4 regions of the Streptomyces sp. NPDC004561 genome follow, and region 1 is predicted to be linked to each of the others. Evidence: riboswitches for the same ligand, from Rfam matches in the RefSeq annotation. Region 1 holds a riboswitch; each other region holds the start of a gene.
The links. Region 1 has a riboswitch for cobalamin ahead of ACWEN3_RS04240 (ribonucleoside-diphosphate reductase subunit alpha). Riboswitches for the same ligand answer to the same signal wherever they lie in the genome.
Positions count from the first base shown of each region.

Region 2: another riboswitch for cobalamin. It lies ahead of ACWEN3_RS26810 ((2Fe-2S) ferredoxin domain-containing protein); the one in region 1 lies ahead of ACWEN3_RS04240 (ribonucleoside-diphosphate reductase subunit alpha).
Region 3: another riboswitch for cobalamin. It lies ahead of ACWEN3_RS16220 (HoxN/HupN/NixA family nickel/cobalt transporter); the one in region 1 lies ahead of ACWEN3_RS04240 (ribonucleoside-diphosphate reductase subunit alpha).
Region 4: another riboswitch for cobalamin. It lies ahead of ACWEN3_RS30735 (cobalamin biosynthesis protein); the one in region 1 lies ahead of ACWEN3_RS04240 (ribonucleoside-diphosphate reductase subunit alpha).

Region 1 covers NZ_JBSGDB010000018.1:5,039-9,325, forward strand. Annotated here, with positions in the region: gene ACWEN3_RS04235 (ribonucleotide-diphosphate reductase subunit beta) at 1-17, opposite strand, end outside; gene ACWEN3_RS04240 (ribonucleoside-diphosphate reductase subunit alpha) at 17-2,368, opposite strand; cobalamin riboswitch at 2,494-2,618, opposite strand; gene ACWEN3_RS04245 (GNAT family N-acetyltransferase) at 2,671-3,177, opposite strand; gene mctP (monocarboxylate uptake permease MctP) at 3,252-4,287, opposite strand, start outside.
Region 2 covers NZ_JBSGDB010000233.1:7,169-11,455, forward strand. Annotated here, with positions in the region: gene ACWEN3_RS26785 (caspase, EACC1-associated type) at 1-92, opposite strand, end outside; gene ACWEN3_RS26790 (effector-associated constant component EACC1) at 79-423, opposite strand; partial or broken gene ACWEN3_RS26795 (phosphotransferase) at 748-1,316, shown strand; gene ACWEN3_RS26800 (CbtA family protein) at 1,418-2,170, opposite strand; gene ACWEN3_RS26805 (CbtB domain-containing protein) at 2,193-2,414, opposite strand; cobalamin riboswitch at 2,450-2,592, opposite strand; gene ACWEN3_RS26810 ((2Fe-2S) ferredoxin domain-containing protein) at 2,727-3,125, opposite strand; cobalamin riboswitch at 3,187-3,307, opposite strand; gene ACWEN3_RS26815 (universal stress protein) at 3,549-4,115, shown strand.
Region 3 covers NZ_JBSGDB010000103.1:509-4,795, forward strand. Annotated here, with positions in the region: partial or broken gene ACWEN3_RS16205 (transcriptional regulator) at 1-80, shown strand, start outside; gene ACWEN3_RS16210 (hypothetical protein) at 100-885, opposite strand; gene ACWEN3_RS16215 (nucleoside hydrolase) at 1,194-2,159, shown strand; gene ACWEN3_RS16220 (HoxN/HupN/NixA family nickel/cobalt transporter) at 2,156-3,274, opposite strand; cobalamin riboswitch at 3,304-3,500, opposite strand; gene ACWEN3_RS16225 (ArsR/SmtB family transcription factor) at 3,579-3,929, shown strand; gene ACWEN3_RS16230 (glycoside hydrolase family 13 protein) at 4,036-4,287, shown strand, end outside.
Region 4 covers NZ_JBSGDB010000297.1:2,898-7,184, reverse strand. Annotated here, with positions in the region: gene cobN (cobaltochelatase subunit CobN) at 1-623, opposite strand, end outside; gene ACWEN3_RS30740 (cobyric acid synthase) at 620-2,152, opposite strand; gene ACWEN3_RS30735 (cobalamin biosynthesis protein) at 2,149-3,093, opposite strand; cobalamin riboswitch at 3,194-3,335, opposite strand; gene ACWEN3_RS30730 (hypothetical protein) at 3,488-3,715, opposite strand; gene ACWEN3_RS30725 (anion permease) at 3,753-4,287, opposite strand, start outside.

The DNA of each region.
Region 1 (4,287 bases):
AGGTTCTGGTGGGACATCACTGACAGGCCTCGCAGGACTCGGGGTTTTCCAGGGAGCAGGCGACCGCTTCGGGGTCCGGGGTGGCCTGCACGGGGACGGTGGCTCGGGCCGCGCGGGCGATCCGGGTCGCCGGGCGCGAGCGCAGGTAGTACGTCGTCTTCAGGCCCGACTTCCAGGCGTACGCGTACATCGAGGAGAGCTTGCCGATCGTCGGCGTCTCCAGGAACAGGTTCAGCGACTGCGCCTGGTCCAGGAACGGGGTGCGGGCCGCGGCCATGTCGATCAGGCCGCGCTGCGGGATCTCCCAGGCCGTGCGGTACAGCGTCCGCACGTCCTCCGGGATCCAGGCGAAGCCCTGCACCGAGCCGTTCGAGTCGCGCAGCGCCTCACGGGTGCGCGCGTCCCAGACGCCCAGGTCCTTCAGGTCCTGCACCAGGTAGGAGTTGACCTGGAGGAACTCACCCGACAGCGTCTCGCGCTTGAACAGGTTCGACACCTGCGGCTCGATGCACTCGTAGACACCGGCGATGGAGGCGATGGTGGCCGTCGGGGCGATGGCGAGGAGCAGCGAGTTGCGCATGCCGATCGCCGCGATCCGCTCGCGCAGCGCCGCCCAGCGCTCCGGCCAGGTCAGCTGCGCGCCGTAGTGGTCCGGGTGCAGCACACCGCGCGCGGTACGGGTCTTCTCCCAGGCCGGCAGCGGGCCGTTGTGCTCGGCGAGGTCGGCGGAGGTCTCGTACGCGGCGAGCATGACGCGCTCGGCGATCCGGGTGGACAGCGCCCGGGCCTCGGGCGAGTCGAAGGGCAGGCGCAGCTTGAAGAAGACGTCCTGCAGGCCCATCGCGCCGAGGCCGACCGGCCGCCACCTGGCGTTGGACCGGCCCGCCTGCTCGGTCGGGTAGAAGTTGATGTCGACCACGCGGTCGAGGAAGGTGACGGCCGTGCGGACCGTCGCGTCCAGCCGCTCCCAGTCGATGTCCCCGCCGCTCACGAAGGCGCCGAGGTTGACGGAGCCGAGGTTGCAGACCGCCGTCTCGCCGTCGTTCGTGACCTCCAGGATCTCCGTGCAGAGGTTGGAGGAGTGGATGACGTGGCCCGGCTCGGCCGTCTGGTTGGCGGTGCGGTTGGCGGCGTCCTTGAAGGTCATCCAGCCGTTGCCGGTCTGCGCGAGGGTGCGCATCATGCGGCCGTACAGGTCGCGGGCCGGGAGGGTCTTCTTCGCGAGCCCCTCGCGCTCCGCCTCGCGGTAGGCGGCGTCGAACTCCTCGCCCCACAGGTCGACCAGCCCGGGCACGTCCGAGGGGGAGAACAGCGACCACTTCCCGTCGGCCTCGACCCGGCGCATGAACTCGTCCGGGACCCAGTGCGCGAGGTTCAGGTTGTGCGTACGGCGGGCGTCCTCACCGGTGTTGTCCCGCAGCTCCAGGAACTCCTCGATGTCGGAGTGCCAGGTCTCCAGGTACACCGCGGCCGCGCCCTTGCGCCGGCCGCCCTGGTTCACGGCGGCGACCGAGGCGTCGAGGGTCTTCAGGAACGGCACGATGCCGTTGGAGTGCCCGTTGGTGCCCCGGATCAGCGAACCGCGGCTGCGGATGCGGGAGTACGACAGACCGATGCCGCCGGCGTGCTTGGAGAGGCGGGCGACCTGGTGGTAGCGGTCGTAGAGGGAGTCCAGCTCGTCCAGCGGGGAGTCCAGCAGGTAGCAGGACGACATCTGGGGGTGCCGGGTGCCGGAGTTGAAGAGCGTGGGGGAGGAGGGCAGGTAGTCGAGGCGGCTCATGAGCCCGTAGAGCGCGGCGACCTCGTCGACGGAGCGGACGGTGTCGTCCTCGGCCAGACCGGCGGCGACCCGCAGCATGAAGTGCTGGGGCGTCTCGACGACCCTGCGGGTGATCGGGTGCCGCAGCAGGTAGCGGCTGTGCAGGGTGCGCAGCCCGAAGTAGCCGAAGCGGTCGTCGGCGGCCGGGTCGATCAGCAGGTCCAGCCGCCCGGTGTGCAGCCGCACGAACTCGGCGGTCCGGTCGGCGATCAGGCCCTCCCGGTGGCCGACGGCCACGGACTCGGTGAACGACGTCACGCCCTGCGAGGCGGCCTCGGCGCGGATGGAGACGGTCAGCAGCCGGGCGGCCAACCGGGAGTAGGCGGGGTCCTCGGAGATGAGTCCCGCGGCGGCCTCCGTGGCCAGCTCGCGCAGCTCCGACTCGTCCGCGCGGGCGGACCGGCCGCGCAGCGCGGCGGCGGCGACCCGGCCGGGGTCGGCGTCGGGGAGGTCGGCGGTCAGCTCGGTCAGGGTCCGCAGCAGCGCGGCACCGGGTCCGTCGTTCTCCAGACCTGTGGCTGAAGCCGGTTCGGCTGGCGCGATGGTCACGTGGGGCTCTCCCTCGCTCGGCACGCGGGCCTGGCGGAGGGCAGAGGGCAGTCACGAGCGCACACGGCGTCGCGTCCACCGGCCCACTCCACGAGGCCCGGACGTCTCAGGGCACCCGGACCGGACGGCCGGGTGCGCTGCCGGCAGGTCCTCGGACTTGAACAGGCGTGCGGATGCACGCAAGTACACCGTTGCGGGACAGTTCCGGATTCGCACCGGATTCCCCTGCGGCGACAGCGAGCATGAGCATACATCTAGTGTCGGGCTGTCGTGTCACCCCCAGATGTTGTGTCGCTCCGGCTTCACAGCGTCAACTTGTAGGTGAGGAGCGTGATGTCGTCCAGGTGCGGCACGGGATTCCAGTCCCGCTCGGGAGTGCGAACGAAGCCGAGGCGTTCGTAGAGCCGATGGGCGGTGTGCATGGCGCGCCGGCTCGACAGGACGACGGAGACGCAGCCTTCCGTGGTGCGGGCGCGCTCGACGCAACCTCTGACGAGGGCCTCGCCGACGCCCTTCCCGCGCGCCCCGTGCCCGACGGCCAGGGCGCGGATCTCCGCCTCCCCGGGGCCCGCGATGTCGGCGACGGGGCCGCCGCCGGGGACGAAGGTGACGCCGCCGAGCGGTTCGCCGTCCCGGACCGCCACGAGCACCTCGGCCGCGGCGGCCCGCCGCGCGACGTCCCTCAGCACGGGCAGGTACTCGTCGTCCTCGCCGTAGTCGAGGAGGCCGTCGTCGAGGTAGGCCCGGGCGGTGATCTCACCGAGGGAGCCGTACTCGTCGGGTGTGGCGTGCCGGATCAGGAAGTCCATGGGACCGAGTCTGCTGGAGGAGTACGGCGACGGGCCGCCGGTTTTTCTCCGGCGGCCCGTCGTACGGCGGTGGTTCAGTGACCGGTGCCCGCGGTCGCGGGCGGAAGCTCCACCTGGACACCGGGGTCGCCCGCGTCCGCCGTGTAGTCGTCCGGCCTGGTCTCGTCGACGCCCTCGGGGGCCTTCAGGGCCTTCAGGACGAAGGTGAGGACCACGGTCACCACGACGTTGAGCACGAAGGCCGTGAGGCCGATGTAGCCGATCTCGCCGATGCCCGGGATCTCCTTCGCCGAACCACCGAAGTGCTTCTGGGTCGGCGAGGCGACGCCGTACGCGGCGACCGTGCCGTAGACCATGCCGACCGCCCAGCCGGCGAGCAGGGCCCAGCGGTGGAACCAGCGGGTGAACAGGCCGCCGACCAGGGCCGGGAAGGTCTGCAGGATCCAGATGCCGCCCAGCAGCTGGAAGTTGATGGCGACCGTCTTGTCCATGGTGAGGACGAAGGCCAGCGCGCCCACCTTGACCAGCAGCGACACGAGCTTGGAGACCTGCGCCTCCTGCTTCGGCGTGGCGTCCGGCTTGATGAAGTCCTTGTAGATGTTGCGGGTGAAGAGGTTCGCGGCCGCGATGGACATGATGGCCGCGGGGACCAGGGCGCCGATGCCGATGGCGGCGAACGCCACGCCCGCGAACCAGTCGGGGAACATGTCCTCGAACAGCTGCGGGATCGCCAGCTGACCGTTGGTGACCTTCACCCCGGCCGCGATCGCCATGAAGCCCAGCAGGGCCAGCAGGCCGAGCATGAGGGAGTACAGCGGCAGGAGCGTGGTGTTGCGCCGGATCACCTCACGGCTCTTGGAGGAGAGCGTCGCGGTGATCGAGTGCGGGTACATGAACAGGGCGAGCGCGGAGCCGAGGGCCAGCGTCGCGTACGTCCACTGGCCTGCCGCCGGGGGCGTGAGCGTCCCGCGCGGCTTGCCGGTGGCCGGGTTGACCTGGCTGAACGCGTGGGCCGCCTTGGCGAAGATGTCGTCGAACCCGCCCAGCTTGATCGGGATGTAGATGATCGCCACCGCGATGACGATGTAGATCAGCGCGTCCTTCACGAAC
Region 2 (4,287 bases), on a different contig from region 1:
GTGTCGGCGGGCAGCGGTCTGATCGCCAGGTCACGGTAGTGGGAGGTACCGATCAGGATTGCCCGCGAACGGGAGCGATCACCCCTCGTCATCGAAGAGTTTCTCGAGCAGGGGCAGGACCTCTTCGACGTTCTTCGCGGTGACCTCCAGGCGGTCCTCGCCGCGGCGGAACGTCAGCGTGATCCCGGACCCCCGGGATTCGACGAGCGTCTTGACGATCTGGAACAGGATGGTGATCGCCCCACCGGAACAGGCGACCGTGACGAACTCCAGCACGGAGCCCTGTTCGCCGGGGGCCGCCGCAACCGGCACGCCCCGCACGCGGAGTCCGGTCACCCCACGCAACTCGTCGTACACGGCGTCGAGATCGTCCGGATGCCCGCTCCGGATCTCCACCGCCTCGCCGCCGTCCCCACCAGGCACCTTGGCCCCCGCCCTCCATCGCGCATACGGCTGTACCCCAACGATTATTCCAGGAGGCGGCGCCCGAGCGAAGGAGGCAAACGCGAGTGTCGTCGAACAACTGACGTTGTGCGGGCTCTAGTTACTCAGCTCGCGGGCTGGTGGGAGACCCGGGACCGCGTCTTCGGCGAGTACGACACCAGGAGGTTCTTGGTCTGCCGGTGGTACACGAACGAGTTCCCGTCCGGCCAGCGTAAACGAGCGGAACGTGCAGCGCGGCCACCCGCTCGGCACCTCAGAACTCCCACGTAGAGTGCCTGGTAATCCTCGAACCGGCCGCGAAGGGGATGGGACAACCGACTGTGGCGGCTCGGTGACGAGTTGGCGGTGCGCATGCCGCGGACATCACGCGCCCCGGCCCTTCTGCGCAAGGAACAGCGATGGTTGCCCGTCCTGGCCCCGCGTCTGCCGCTCCCGGTGCCCGTACCCGTGGTGACCGGCGCACCGTCCGAGCGACCGCCGGTATCCGTGAGGTCTGGGAGGACGCCGTCTCAGCCCCGGCTTGGCCGGGATCGCCTGCCTGGCTTCACGGTGACCTGCATGCCGCCAACGTCGTCGTCTCGGACGGCACGCTCTCCGGCGTGATCGACTTCGGCGATCTCTGCGCCGGCGATCCGGCGACGGATCTCGCGGCCGCGTGGCTGCTGCTTCCCCGAGGCGCGGCCGCACGGTTCTTCGACGGATACGCGCACGCGGACGAGGCGACGATCCGGCGTGCGCGCGGATGGGCCGTCCTGCGCGCCGTCTCCCTCATCGGCATCGGCCAGGCATGGGAGCGCGGCCTGCCCGGTGGGCAACCCACGTGGGGACGCGCGGGCCGGAACACGCTCGACCGTGTTCTGGCGTCGTCCTGAGCGGGTGTTCCGCCTGTCCCGGGCCGCTGCCGTCTGCTTACGAGCCGGAGTACGACACAGGCCCCCGGATGATTCCGGGGGCCCTCTGTTGTCCGGGAGGGTCAGCGCGCGGCCGGAACCGCTCGCCCGGCCGCGGTCTTCCTCGGCCGGGGGTTCAGCACCCGCTCCGCCAACTCGCCGAAGAGCAGGCCGAATCCGCCCCACAGGACGGCCTGGATCGCCAGTGCGGAGAGCCGGAACCGCCATAGCAGGGTGGCCGGGAACTGCTTCGGCACCTCGTTGACGGCCGGCAGGAACTGGCAGGCCAGAGCGATCACGACGACGAACGCGGCCACCGCGGCCACCGTCGCCCACCAGGTGCCCACAGCGGGCGCCAGGCGCTTGCCCAGGATGGTGGCGGCGATCGCCAGCAGGACGCTGAGCAGCATCATCAGGAAGTACAGGGTGGTCCGCTTGCCGATGGTGTCGGGGTTGCCGACCGACGGCGGGTTGGCCGGGTACTTCAGGAACGGCACGACGTACACGGCGAGCAGTGCGCAGCCCGACAGCAGCAGCGCCGTGGCGCGCGGGCCGAAGCGCCCCACCCGGCCGAGCGCGAAGCAGAAGGCGAGCGCCGCGATACCGCCGAACGCGACCCCGTAGACGAGGACGCCGGTGGCCAGGCCGGCGGTGGACTGCAGGGAGCGGGAGACGACTTCCATCTCGTGCTCGTGGGAGTGGGCCTCCTCGAAGCTGATCGCCTTGTCGACGCTCGGCTCTCCGAGGAGATAGGCCACGATCAGGGCGAGCCCGCCGGCCGCGAGGCCGGCGAGCATCCCCCGTACGAGAAGGTTCCGTACGGTTGCTGAGTTCATGGGCGTGCGCTGTCCCCTCGCGTCAGTGGCAGGGGAAGCCGAGCAGGTGGCGCGCGTCGTGCACCCACTCATGGACGTCCGTGCCGCTGAACACGGAGGTGGCGCCCTGTTCGGCGCCGACGAAGTACAGCAGGACCAGCATCAGGATGCCGAAGAAGACCGCCCAGGGAGCTATCGCCTTCAGCGGCAGCTTGGTGGGGAGGGCGGGGGTGGTGGCTGTCGGCCGGGCGACGGTCTGCGCCATGGCAGGACCTCCTCTGGGAGTTCGCGTCCCATCTCGGTGGTGCACAGGACGACGGCCACGGGTCTGACTCACGAGCACCCTCGGGTGCCCGCATACAGTGGCGCGACCGTGCCGGATTCCCACCGGCTTCCGTCTCGCCGTCGTCGATATCGGACAGACCGTACCGCGTGGCGCGCACGCGGCCAAGACGGCGTCCGCCCGGCGTGATCTTCCTCTCCCACCTGTCACGCAGACGTCCGCCCCTCCGCCCGGCGTCGCCAACATCGCCTGGAACGGGCGCCGTTCGCGCGACGCCGTGGAGGCCGCACGGGCTCAGGGGTCCGCGCGGCGCCGCGGAGGCGTGAAGGTGTAGAGGTCGAGGATGTCCGGCAGGGCGGCCACGCCCGGGCCGCCGGCCCGCACCCAGGCGGCGATGTCCTCGGTCGCGTCGGGATCGTTGACGAGTCCCAGCCAGACGGGCCGCGCACCGGCTGCCCGTCCCGCGGCGGACGGCTGTACGACGACGACGTTGGCCTGGTCGCACACGTCGAGGCAGTCGGAGACGCGCACCGGAACCTCCGCCCGCAGACGCGCGGTCTGCGCCGCGTGATCCACCCCGGTCACCTTGGGACTGCCGCAGCAGCAGTCCCGGCACACGACGACCCGGCACGGCACCGGACCGCTTTCGTCCGCCGTCCCGCCTGATGTCTCCTGCGCCGGCTTCTCGGGCATGCCACGCCCCTCCCCTCCCGGGGAGATCCGCCCCGGTGTTCGTCGAGGAGGCGACCGCGTGAGTCTCCTGGCTCCCGGATCGTCGCTCGCCCCGCCTTCCCGCCCGGGTCGGGGCGGTGGCCTGCCGGAACTCGCTGACCGGTCACAGTGGCGGGACCGCGCCGGATTCACACCGGCTTCCTCGGACCGCCGTCGCCTTATGTCGCCGATCATCATCCCATCACCGGCGCCCCACGCCCGCCCGCCTCCGGGAGAGGACGCCGGCGCACCTGGCGCAACGGCGTGGCAGCGGCCGTCAGAAGGGCGGCAAGACTTTGCGCGAGGGCTGTTCGAAGTCCCGGAACAGAGGTGAGATGGAAGCGGTTCCATGGAGGATCGCCGGCTGTGCAGCCTTCGGCCGGCGGGTGGAGAACGGTGAATGCGATGTCAGAGTCCAGACCGCCCTCAGCCGCCCGTGTCGTGGTGGGAGTCAGCGGGTCGCCGGGGAGCCTCCACGCGCTGGGCCGTGCCGCCGGCGAGGCACGGCGCCGGGGGGCCGAGCTCTGGCCTGTGCTGGCCTGGGAGCCGCCTGAGGGTGATCTCGCGGCCCGCAGGTTCCCGGCCGCGGCCGCCATGGTCGGGGAGTGGGAGCGGCTGGCCGAGGAGAGGCTCGCCCGGGCGCTGTGCGAGGTGTTCGGCGGCACGGATCCCGGGGTGCCGGGGCAGGCGCTCGTCGTACGGGGCACTCCCGGGCCGGCGCTGGTGCGGACCGCCGACCGGGACGACGACATCCTCGCGATCGGCGCCGGTCGGCGCGGCCGGCTGCACCGCGCCCTGTGGCCGTCGGTCGGCCGCTACTGCCTCGCGCACGCCGCCTGCCCCGTCCTCGTGGTGCCGCCGTCCCCGCTCCAGGCCGTGCTGGCGGCGGCCCACCGCCGCAACATCTGGCGGCTGCGGCTGGACACCGGCCATGTGGAGCGCGAGTTCGAGATCCTGCCGCCCGACTCCTGAGGGATGCCGTGAGGGCGCGACCCGATTCCGGCTGCTCAGGCCGCCTGGGCTGCCCCACGCCTCGGCCGTCCGACGTCCGCACCGCATACGCGAGTTGATCCAAGCGGCGTCCCCGACCCCTGACACACCGGGGCGCCCTCCTGTTGCGTGGCGAACGGGGCGGGTTCGCGGC
Region 3 (4,287 bases), on a different contig from region 1:
CCTACCGCACCGGCCTCGGCCACCGCACCACCCCGGGCACCACCACCCTGGGCCCGGCCCCGGCCCAGCCGCCGCTGTAGCCGCCGGGGGCCGCGGGGCTCACACCTGGGCGCGGCCCTGCCTGCGGATGTCCGCGAGCCTCAGCGCGCCGACCTGCACGGCCGCCTGGGTCGCGTCGTTCGGCACGTCGCCGAGGCCGCCGTTGGTGAGGGCGAAGGCGTCCCCGCCGACCCGGACGGCGGCCACCTCCAGCGTGAGCGTCGCCTCCTGTCCGTCGGTGGTCGTACCGGCGAGGGTGACCCGCAGTCCCTGGCGCGCGTCACCGACCTCGGGCAGCGGGGCCTCGGAGACCTGCACGTCCTCGACGGTGCCGTCCTGCGTGGTGGCCGTGAACCGGGCGCACTGCGCCGGCATCGTCCGCAGCCACGCCAGCGCGGAGTCCACGTCGGCCGGGCGGCGCGCGCCGATCTGGTAGCGGAGCTGGGCGTTGGTGTCGGCGTCGTCCAGGCCGACGGCGACGCGTGCCGGGCCGCCGAGGAGCTGGTCGCTGTAGAGGGCGTCCAGCAGCCGCTGGCACTCCCCGGCCGAGGTGGCCGCCTTCAGCAGCCCGTCCCGCCAGGTGGCCGCGCCGCGCGTCGCGGTCCAGGGGGCGCCGAGGTCGGTCTGGGTGATGAGCGCGGCCTGCGCCTGCTCGTCGGTGAGCGTGGAACCGTCGCTCCGCGTGGTCGTCCTGGGCGTCGGGCTCGGCCGGTCGATCGTGGGGAAGGGCTGCGGCGCGGTCGCCGGCTGCTTCAGGCTGAGGGCCGCGCAGCCGCCGAAGGCGAGGAGGCCGGTGGCTATGAGGGACAGCAGGAGGCGGCCGTGGGGGCGTATCTCGGTGTACATCGGGGTGCCTCCTGGACGGCGGGCCGGTGGGGGTTGCCTCCTCTCACGCCACCACCGCCCCGACCGGCCCACCAGCGCGACGGGCCGTCCGGGTGCCAGCCGTCCGGGTGAGCGGGTCGTCCGGGTGCGGGCCGGGGAGAACCCCTGGTCCGGCCCGCGTCCCCCGGTCTGCCGCACCGGCCGCCGGACGGGGCGGTCGTACGGCACACCCCGGCGGTGTGCGTCCGGCGCCCGCGAGGCCGCCGGGCCCTGACCCTCATCTAGGGTTCGGGAGTCGGTTGTACAGGGGTACGACGAAGGAGCCCGCCGTGGACGGTCAGCCCATCCCCGTGATCATCGACTGCGACACCGGCGTCGACGACGCCCTGGCCCTGCTGCTCGCGGTGCGCCACCCGGGCCTGGACCTCAGGGCGGTGACCTGTGTCGCCGGGAACACGGACGTCGACGGCGTGGTCCGCAACACCCTGACCGTGCTGGAGCGGGCGGGCGCCCCCGACATCCCGGTGGGCCGGGGCGCCGAACGCCCGCTGATCGAACCGGCCCGCTCGGCCCGGCATGTGCACGGCAGCGACGGCATGGGCGACCTGGGCCTGCCGGCCCCGGCCCGCGCCCCCGCCGACGTGGACGCCGTGACCCTCCTGCGCCGCGAGATCCTGGCCTCCCCCCGCCCGGTGACGCTGATCCCCACCGCGCCCCAGACGAACATCGCCCTGCTGCTGCGCACCCACCCGGAGGTGACCCGCAACATCGAGCGGATCGTCTTCATGGGCGGCGCGGTCGCCACCGGTAACGCCACGCCCGTCGCCGAGTTCAACGTCTGGCACGACCCGGAGGCGGCGGCGATCCTGCTCACGGCCGGGGTGCCGATCACGATGTACGGCCTGGACGTCTTCATGCGGGTGGTGGTGCCCGCCGCGGACGTCCACCGGCTGCGCGCGAGCACCGACCCCGGCACCCGGCTGGCCGGCGACCTCCTCGCGCACCGCCCGGCCGCGCAGGGCGAGCCCCCGGAGGCGGAGGAGGCGGGCGGCGTCTTCGACGCGGGCGCCGTGTGCGCGGTCGCCGACCCGGCGGGCATCACCACCCGGCTGCTGCCGGTCGAGGTCTCCCTCGCCCCCGGCCCCACCCGCGGCCAGACCGTCGTCGACCGCCGCCCCCGCCCCGGCGAGTCCGAGATCCACGGGGGCCGCCGCGAACAGCCCCTGGTGGACGTCGCGCTGGACGTGGACGTGGACCGGTACGTGAAGCTGTACCTGGAGACGGTGGAACGCTAGGGGGTGTCCGAGGCGGCGGCCCGGGCCGTCCAGCGCTCCTCCACCCTGGCGAACCGCCAGTACGACAGGGCCGCCGCCCACACCACCACGAACAGGCCGACGATGAGGTATCCGGCGCTGTCCAGGCTCAGCCCGGCCACCCAGCCGGTGACCGGGTCGGTCAGCCCGAACTTCTCGTGCAGCACGCCGACCAGTTCGATCGTGCCGATGAAGAAGGCGACGGCGACGGACAGGCCGGTGATGGCGAGGTTGTAGAACACCTTGCGCACGGGGTTGGAGAACGCCCACTGGTAGGCGAAGTTCATGAACGTGCCGTCCAGCGTGTCGAAGAGGCTCATCCCGGCGGCGAACAGCAGCGGCAGACAGAGGACCGCGTACCAGGGCAGCCCCGCCGCAGCGCCCGAGCCGGCCATCACCATCAGCGTGACCTCGGTGGCCGTGTCGAAGCCGAGCCCGAAGAGGAAGCCGAGCGGGAACATCTGGCCCGGCCGGGAGACGGACCGGGTCAGCCGCCCGAGGATCCGGTTCATGAACCCCCGCGAGTCCAGGTGCTGTTCCAGTTCCCGCTCGTCGTACGACCCGGCGCGCATCGCGCGGAAGACCTTCAGGATGCCCACCAGGGCGACCAGGTTCAGGGCCGCGATGAGGTAGAGGAACGTCCCGGAGACCGTCGTCCCCAGGAAGCCGAGCACCTGGTGGGTCCGGGAGTGCTCGTCCATCACCCGGCCGGCGAGCCGGGTGCCGCCCGCGATCAGCAGGGCGAGGACCACCACCACGCTGGAGTGCCCGAGCGCGAACCAGAAGCCCACCGACACCGGTCGCTTGCCGTCGGCCATCAGCTTGCGGGTGGTGTTGTCGATCGCGGCGATGTGGTCGGCGTCGAACGCGTGCCGCATGCCCAGGGTGTAGGCGGTGACGCCGAGGCCGATGCCGAAGACGTCGGCGCCGACCCTGTAGTGCTCGGGTACGACGAGAAGGAGCAGGATCCCGAGGGCGACCACGTGCAGGGCGACGATCACCGCCAGCAGCCCCGCCGTCTTCAGGGTGTCCTCGCGCCGCCACTTGAAGGAGGCCGCGGCGGCCGGGGCCGTACGGGCAGGGTCGGACAGGGGCATCCGGTTCACGCTCCAGCACCTCGTGGATCACTTCGTGAGATGCCGCGGCCGGTCTCCTGGCTTACGGGTCGTGCGTCCGCCGTCCCTGCCTTCCCGGCAGGCCCTGCGGCCGACCAGTGGCCCGGCGCTGGTCACGCCGGACGGGACGAAGACTCCCCGATCACAGTGGCGAGGGCCGCTCCGGTTTCGCACCGGCTTCCCGAACACCACGGCCCGCCCACCGTAGGGGGCCGGGCCCTCGGCTGCATAGCTGCACAACCGCGCAGGTATTCAAGATCACATGACGGCCTGGCAGGATGACGCCATGCATCTCGTGCCGGCCGACCGAGCGGGCCGTCGCACCATCGACGGCCACCGGGTGTGCGAGGCGATCGCCGCCATCGGCGACGCGGGACGGGTACGCGCCTGGGCCGACCGCTTCGCCCTCCTCGCCGACCCCAACCGGCTCGCCCTGCTCCTCGCGCTCCACCGCGCCGGCCCCCTCGCCGTCTCCGACCTCGCCGTCGCCACCGGCATGAACGACCCCGCCGTGTCACAGGCCCTGCGGCTGCTGCGCGCGGCGGGGGCCGTGGCGGGCGCGAAGGAGGGCCGGGTGGTCAGGTACCGGCTGGTGGACGGCGAGTTGCGGGGGCTGCTGGAGCACTGCGGGGCCTGAACCCTCCGCCGGGAGGCCCCTTCCGGTGTCCGAAGGTTCCCTTTCCGGATGATGTGGACAGATTCCCTACGTCCAGCGAACGTCGTACCGCCCGAACGGAACGCTTATGGCAGACCTCTCGTCCAGGAACCCCGACTGGTGGCGGCAGGCCGTGATCTACCAGGTCTATCCGCGCAGCTTCGCCGACGCCGACGGCGACGGCCTCGGTGACCTGAAGGGCCTCACCCAGCGCCTGAACCACCTCGCCGCGCTCGGCGTCGACGCCCTGTGGCTCAGCCCCTTCTACCCCTCGGAACTCGCCGACGGCGGCTACGACGTCGCCGACCACCGGGACGTCGACCCCCGCCTCGGCACCCTG
Region 4 (4,287 bases), on a different contig from region 1:
TCGGCCCGCCCCAGCAGCTCGTACAGCCCGGCGTCCGCGCCGCGCAGCGAACCGCAGTAGACGGGAAGGGCGTTGGCGCCCCGCGCCTCGATCGCCTCGCACAGGGTGTCCACGAAGGCGGTGTTGCCGCTCAGCTCGTGCGCCCGGTAGAAGAGCACGCCCACGGTCGGCCGCCCGTCCACGGGCACCCGGTCGCCACGGACGCCGTACTCCGGCATCTTCCGCGGCTCCTCGAAGCCCTCGCCGGTCAGCAGCACGGTGTCCGACAGGAACCGGGACAGCTCCAGCAGGTTGGCCGGACCGCCCTCGACCAGGTACGTCAGCGCCTCCGCCACCACACCGGCGGGCACGGTCGACGCGGCCATCAGCTCGGCGTCCGGCACGGCCTCACCGCCCAGCAGCACGGCCGGGATCCCGGAGGCCCTCAGCGCGGCGAGGCCGTCCTCCCAGGCGCGCCTGCCACCGAGCAGCCGTACGACGGCGAGGTCCGCGCCGTCGAGCAGGCCCGGCAGCTCCCCCGCGACGTCGACCCGGGTGGGGTTGCCGATGCGGTAGTCCGCGCCGGAGGCCCGGGCCGCCAGCAGATCCGTGTCGGCGGTCGACAACAACAACACTGTGCTCATGCGGGCGCTCCCGGTGGAATGAAAGGCAGTCCTTGCGGCGCGCCCGACTCGATGAGCCGCCACAGCGCGTCCGTGTCCGCGTGCTGTTCGATCAGGTCGCCGAGCCGGTCGAGCTGCTCCTCGCGCAGCGCGGCGAAGGTGGTGTCCGGCGCGGGCACGAAGCGGCGGCCCGCGGCGGCGGCCACCTCGCGCAGAAACGCCCGCCGGAAGCCGTCCGACTCCAGCGCGCCGTGCCAGTGGGTGCCCCAGGTCCGGCCGACCCGGCAGCCGTCCAGGCTGCGCCCGTGGCCGTCGGAGATGAACGCCTCGCCGCCCTCGACCGTCGCCACCCCGTGGTGGATCTCGTACCCCTCGACGCGCTCGCCCAGGGCCTCGCCGGCCGGCCGGGTGAGGGTCTTCTCCCGGGCGAACCGCACCCGAACGGGCAGCACGCCGAGCCCGGGGACCGCGCCGGCGCGCGACTCGACCTCGTCCTCGATGTGCTCGCCGAGGATCTGGAAGCCGCCGCAGACGCCGAGGACCGGGCGCCCCTCGGCGGCCCTGCGGACCAGGGCGTCCGCGAGCCCGCGCGCCCTCAGCCACTCCAGCGCCCGGACCGTGCCCCGGGTCCCGGGAACGACGACCAGGTCCGCGTCGGCCAGCTCCTCCGGCCGGTCCACGAACCGCACCACGACCCCGGGTTCGGCGGCCAGCGCGTCGACGTCCGTGAAATTGGACATCAGCGGGACCGCGCACACGGCGACCCGCAGCACGTCCTCGCCGACGGGCGGGGCCACGGTGGACTCGCGCACGGTCCCGCGCAGGGAGACGCGCAGGCCGTCCTCCTCGTCGATGCCGAGCCCGTGCCGGAACGGCAGCACGCCGTAGGAGCGCCGTCCGGTGAGGCCGTGCAGCATGTCGAGGCCCGGCTCAAGGAGCGAGACGTCGCCGCGGAACTTGTTCACCAGGAACCCGGCGACCAGCTCCTGGTCCTCGGGCGAGAGCAGGGCGACCGTGCCGAAGAAGGACGCGAAGACGCCCCCGCGGTCGATGTCCCCCACCACCAGCACGGGCAGCCGCGCACCCCGCGCGATCCCCATGTTCACGATGTCGGTCCGGCGCAGATTGATCTCCGCCGGGCTGCCCGCCCCCTCACAGATCACCGCGTCATACGTGCCCCGCAACTCGGCCAGGCAGTCCAGGACCGTGCCGAGCAGGCGCTGCTGCCGCCCGCCGTGGTACCCGCGCGCGCTCAGCTCGCCCACGGGCTTGCCGAGCAGCACCACCTGGCTGCTCTGCTCCCCGCCCGGCTTGAGCAGCACCGGGTTCATCAGCGCGGTCGGCTCGATCCGGCACGCCTGGGCCTGCATGGCCTGGGCCCGCCCGATCTCCGCCCCCTCGCGGGTCACGAAGGAGTTGAGGGACATGTTCTGCGCCTTGAACGGCGCGACCTTCACGCCCTGGCGCACCAGCCACCGGCAGATCCCGGCCGTCACGACGCTCTTGCCGGCGTCGGAGGTGGTGCCGGCGACGAGGAGACCACCGTTCACTTCACACGTCCCTTCACGAGTCGGCGCGCGGCGACGGTGACGCCGAGCGCGAGCAGGCCGACGCGGCGGGAGAGCCGTACGGCCCGGTCGACGTCGGTGGCCCTGACGGCCCGTCCGGTGGCGCCGTTCAGCACGGGGCGGTGTTCGACACGGCCGCCGTAGGACAGGGTTCCGCCGAGGCGCACGCCGAGGGCGCCCGCGAAGGAGGCTTCGACGGGCCCGGCGTTGGGGCTCGGGTGCCGTGCCGCGTCCGCCCGCCACGCCCGTACGGCGCCCCGCGGATCGGGACCGGCCAGGGCGGCGAGTACGGCGGTCAGCCTGGCCCCCGGCCAGCCGGCGAGGTCGTCGAGGCGGGCCGAGGCCCAGCCGTAGCGGCGGTGGCGGGGGGACCGGTGACCGACCATCGCGTCGAGGGTGTTGACGGCCCGGAACCCGAGCAGCCCCGGCACTCCGGCCACGGCGCCCCACACCAGGGCGCCCACCACGGCGTCGGAGGTGTTCTCGGCGACGGACTCGACCACGGCCCGGGCGATGCCGTCGGCGTCCAGGGCCTGCGGGTCCCGGCCGCACAGGTGGGGCAGCCGGGCCCGTGCCGCCTCGACGTCCCCGGCCTGAAGGGCCCGCCCGACGGTCCGCGCCTCCCGGGCGAGGGAGGTGCCGCCGACGACGGCCCAGGTGGCGGCCGCGGTCAGCGCGACCGTGACGGCGGGGGAGGGGCGTACGGAGCGTGCGGCGACCGCGCCGAGCGCGACGGCGCCACCGGCGCACACGACGGTGTGCAGGGCGCCCCAGCCGCGGTGGTCGTGCCACAACGCGCGTTCCACGGCAGCGGCCGCCCGCCCGAACACGGCGACCGGATGCCCGTGGCGGGGATCGCCGAGGAGCAGGTCACCGAGGAGGCCGGCGGCGGCGCCGTACGCGTATGTGCGATCGGCACCCATCGGCTCAGCCGGCCGTGGGCACAGGAGCGGTCCTGGTACTGGTCCTTCGGCAGCCGAGCATCACGACACGTGTCCTCACTCAGGGTGTCCACGCCCTGGTTCGACGAGATCCGGCGGTGAGAGTTCCTGGCTTCCGGGGTGTTCTTCCCCGGTGACAGTGGCGGGACCGCGCCGGATTCGCACCGGCTTCCTCTCCTGCCGCCGTAGATGGCCTGGGCAGTCCACCACGCGCCCGGAACGGCCGTCAACCTGCCGTTGACCTGCGAGGGGAGAGTGTGCCGATCCCCACACCGTGGGACTGCCGGATACGCGAGAGGCTCCCCTCCACACCAGGTGGAGGGGAGCCTCTCGGGGTTTTCCGGGGTGCCGGGTCAGCCTCGGCCCTGATCCTCGGTCAGGCCTTGACCACGATCAGGTAGAAGCCGTACGCCACCGCCGCCGCGCAGGCCGCGAAGCAGACGTAGGCGCCGGTGACGGCGAGGGCGGCGGAGTCGCCCTGGGCCGCGGCCTGCTCGCGCCGGGCCAGGCCCCTGATGCCGAGGGTGAACAGGGCCACCAGGCCCACGGTGGCCACGAGGCTGACGCCGAAGACGGAGCCGATGGCCGCCCAGTCGATCTTCATGGGGATGCTTCCTTAGTAACCGGAGGAGTGACCGGGGTCAGACGGTGGCGGCCGGGGGAACGGCGGGGGCCGGTTCGGCGGCCGGGGCGGCGATCGTGGCCGTCAGGTCGCCGGTGACCGTGCCCACCGGGGGCGGGGTCACCGCGGCGATGGCGGCGGTCACCACGCCGGCCGGCTCCGCGGTCTCGTCGACGGCGTTGACGTTGGTGTGGTCGATGACCTCGCGGCGGGACAGCTTCCAGATCGTGGCGCTCGCGGCGACCAGGAAGACGGCGACGACCGCGGTGCCCCAGCCACCCAGGGCCGTGACGGACTCGGCGCCCGCGCCGACCAGAGCGGCGGCCGGCAGGGTGAGCACCCAGGCGACGGTCATGCGGGTCGCGGTGGACCAGCGGACCACTCCGCCCTTGCGGCCCAGGCCCGCACCCATCACCGAGCCGGAGACGACGTGGGTGGTCGAGAGGGAGAAGCCGAGGTGGGAGGAGGCCAGGATGGCCGTCGCGGCGCTGGTCTGGGCGGCGAAGCCCTGGCGCGGCTCCAGGTCGGTCAGGCCCTTGCCCATGGTGCGGATG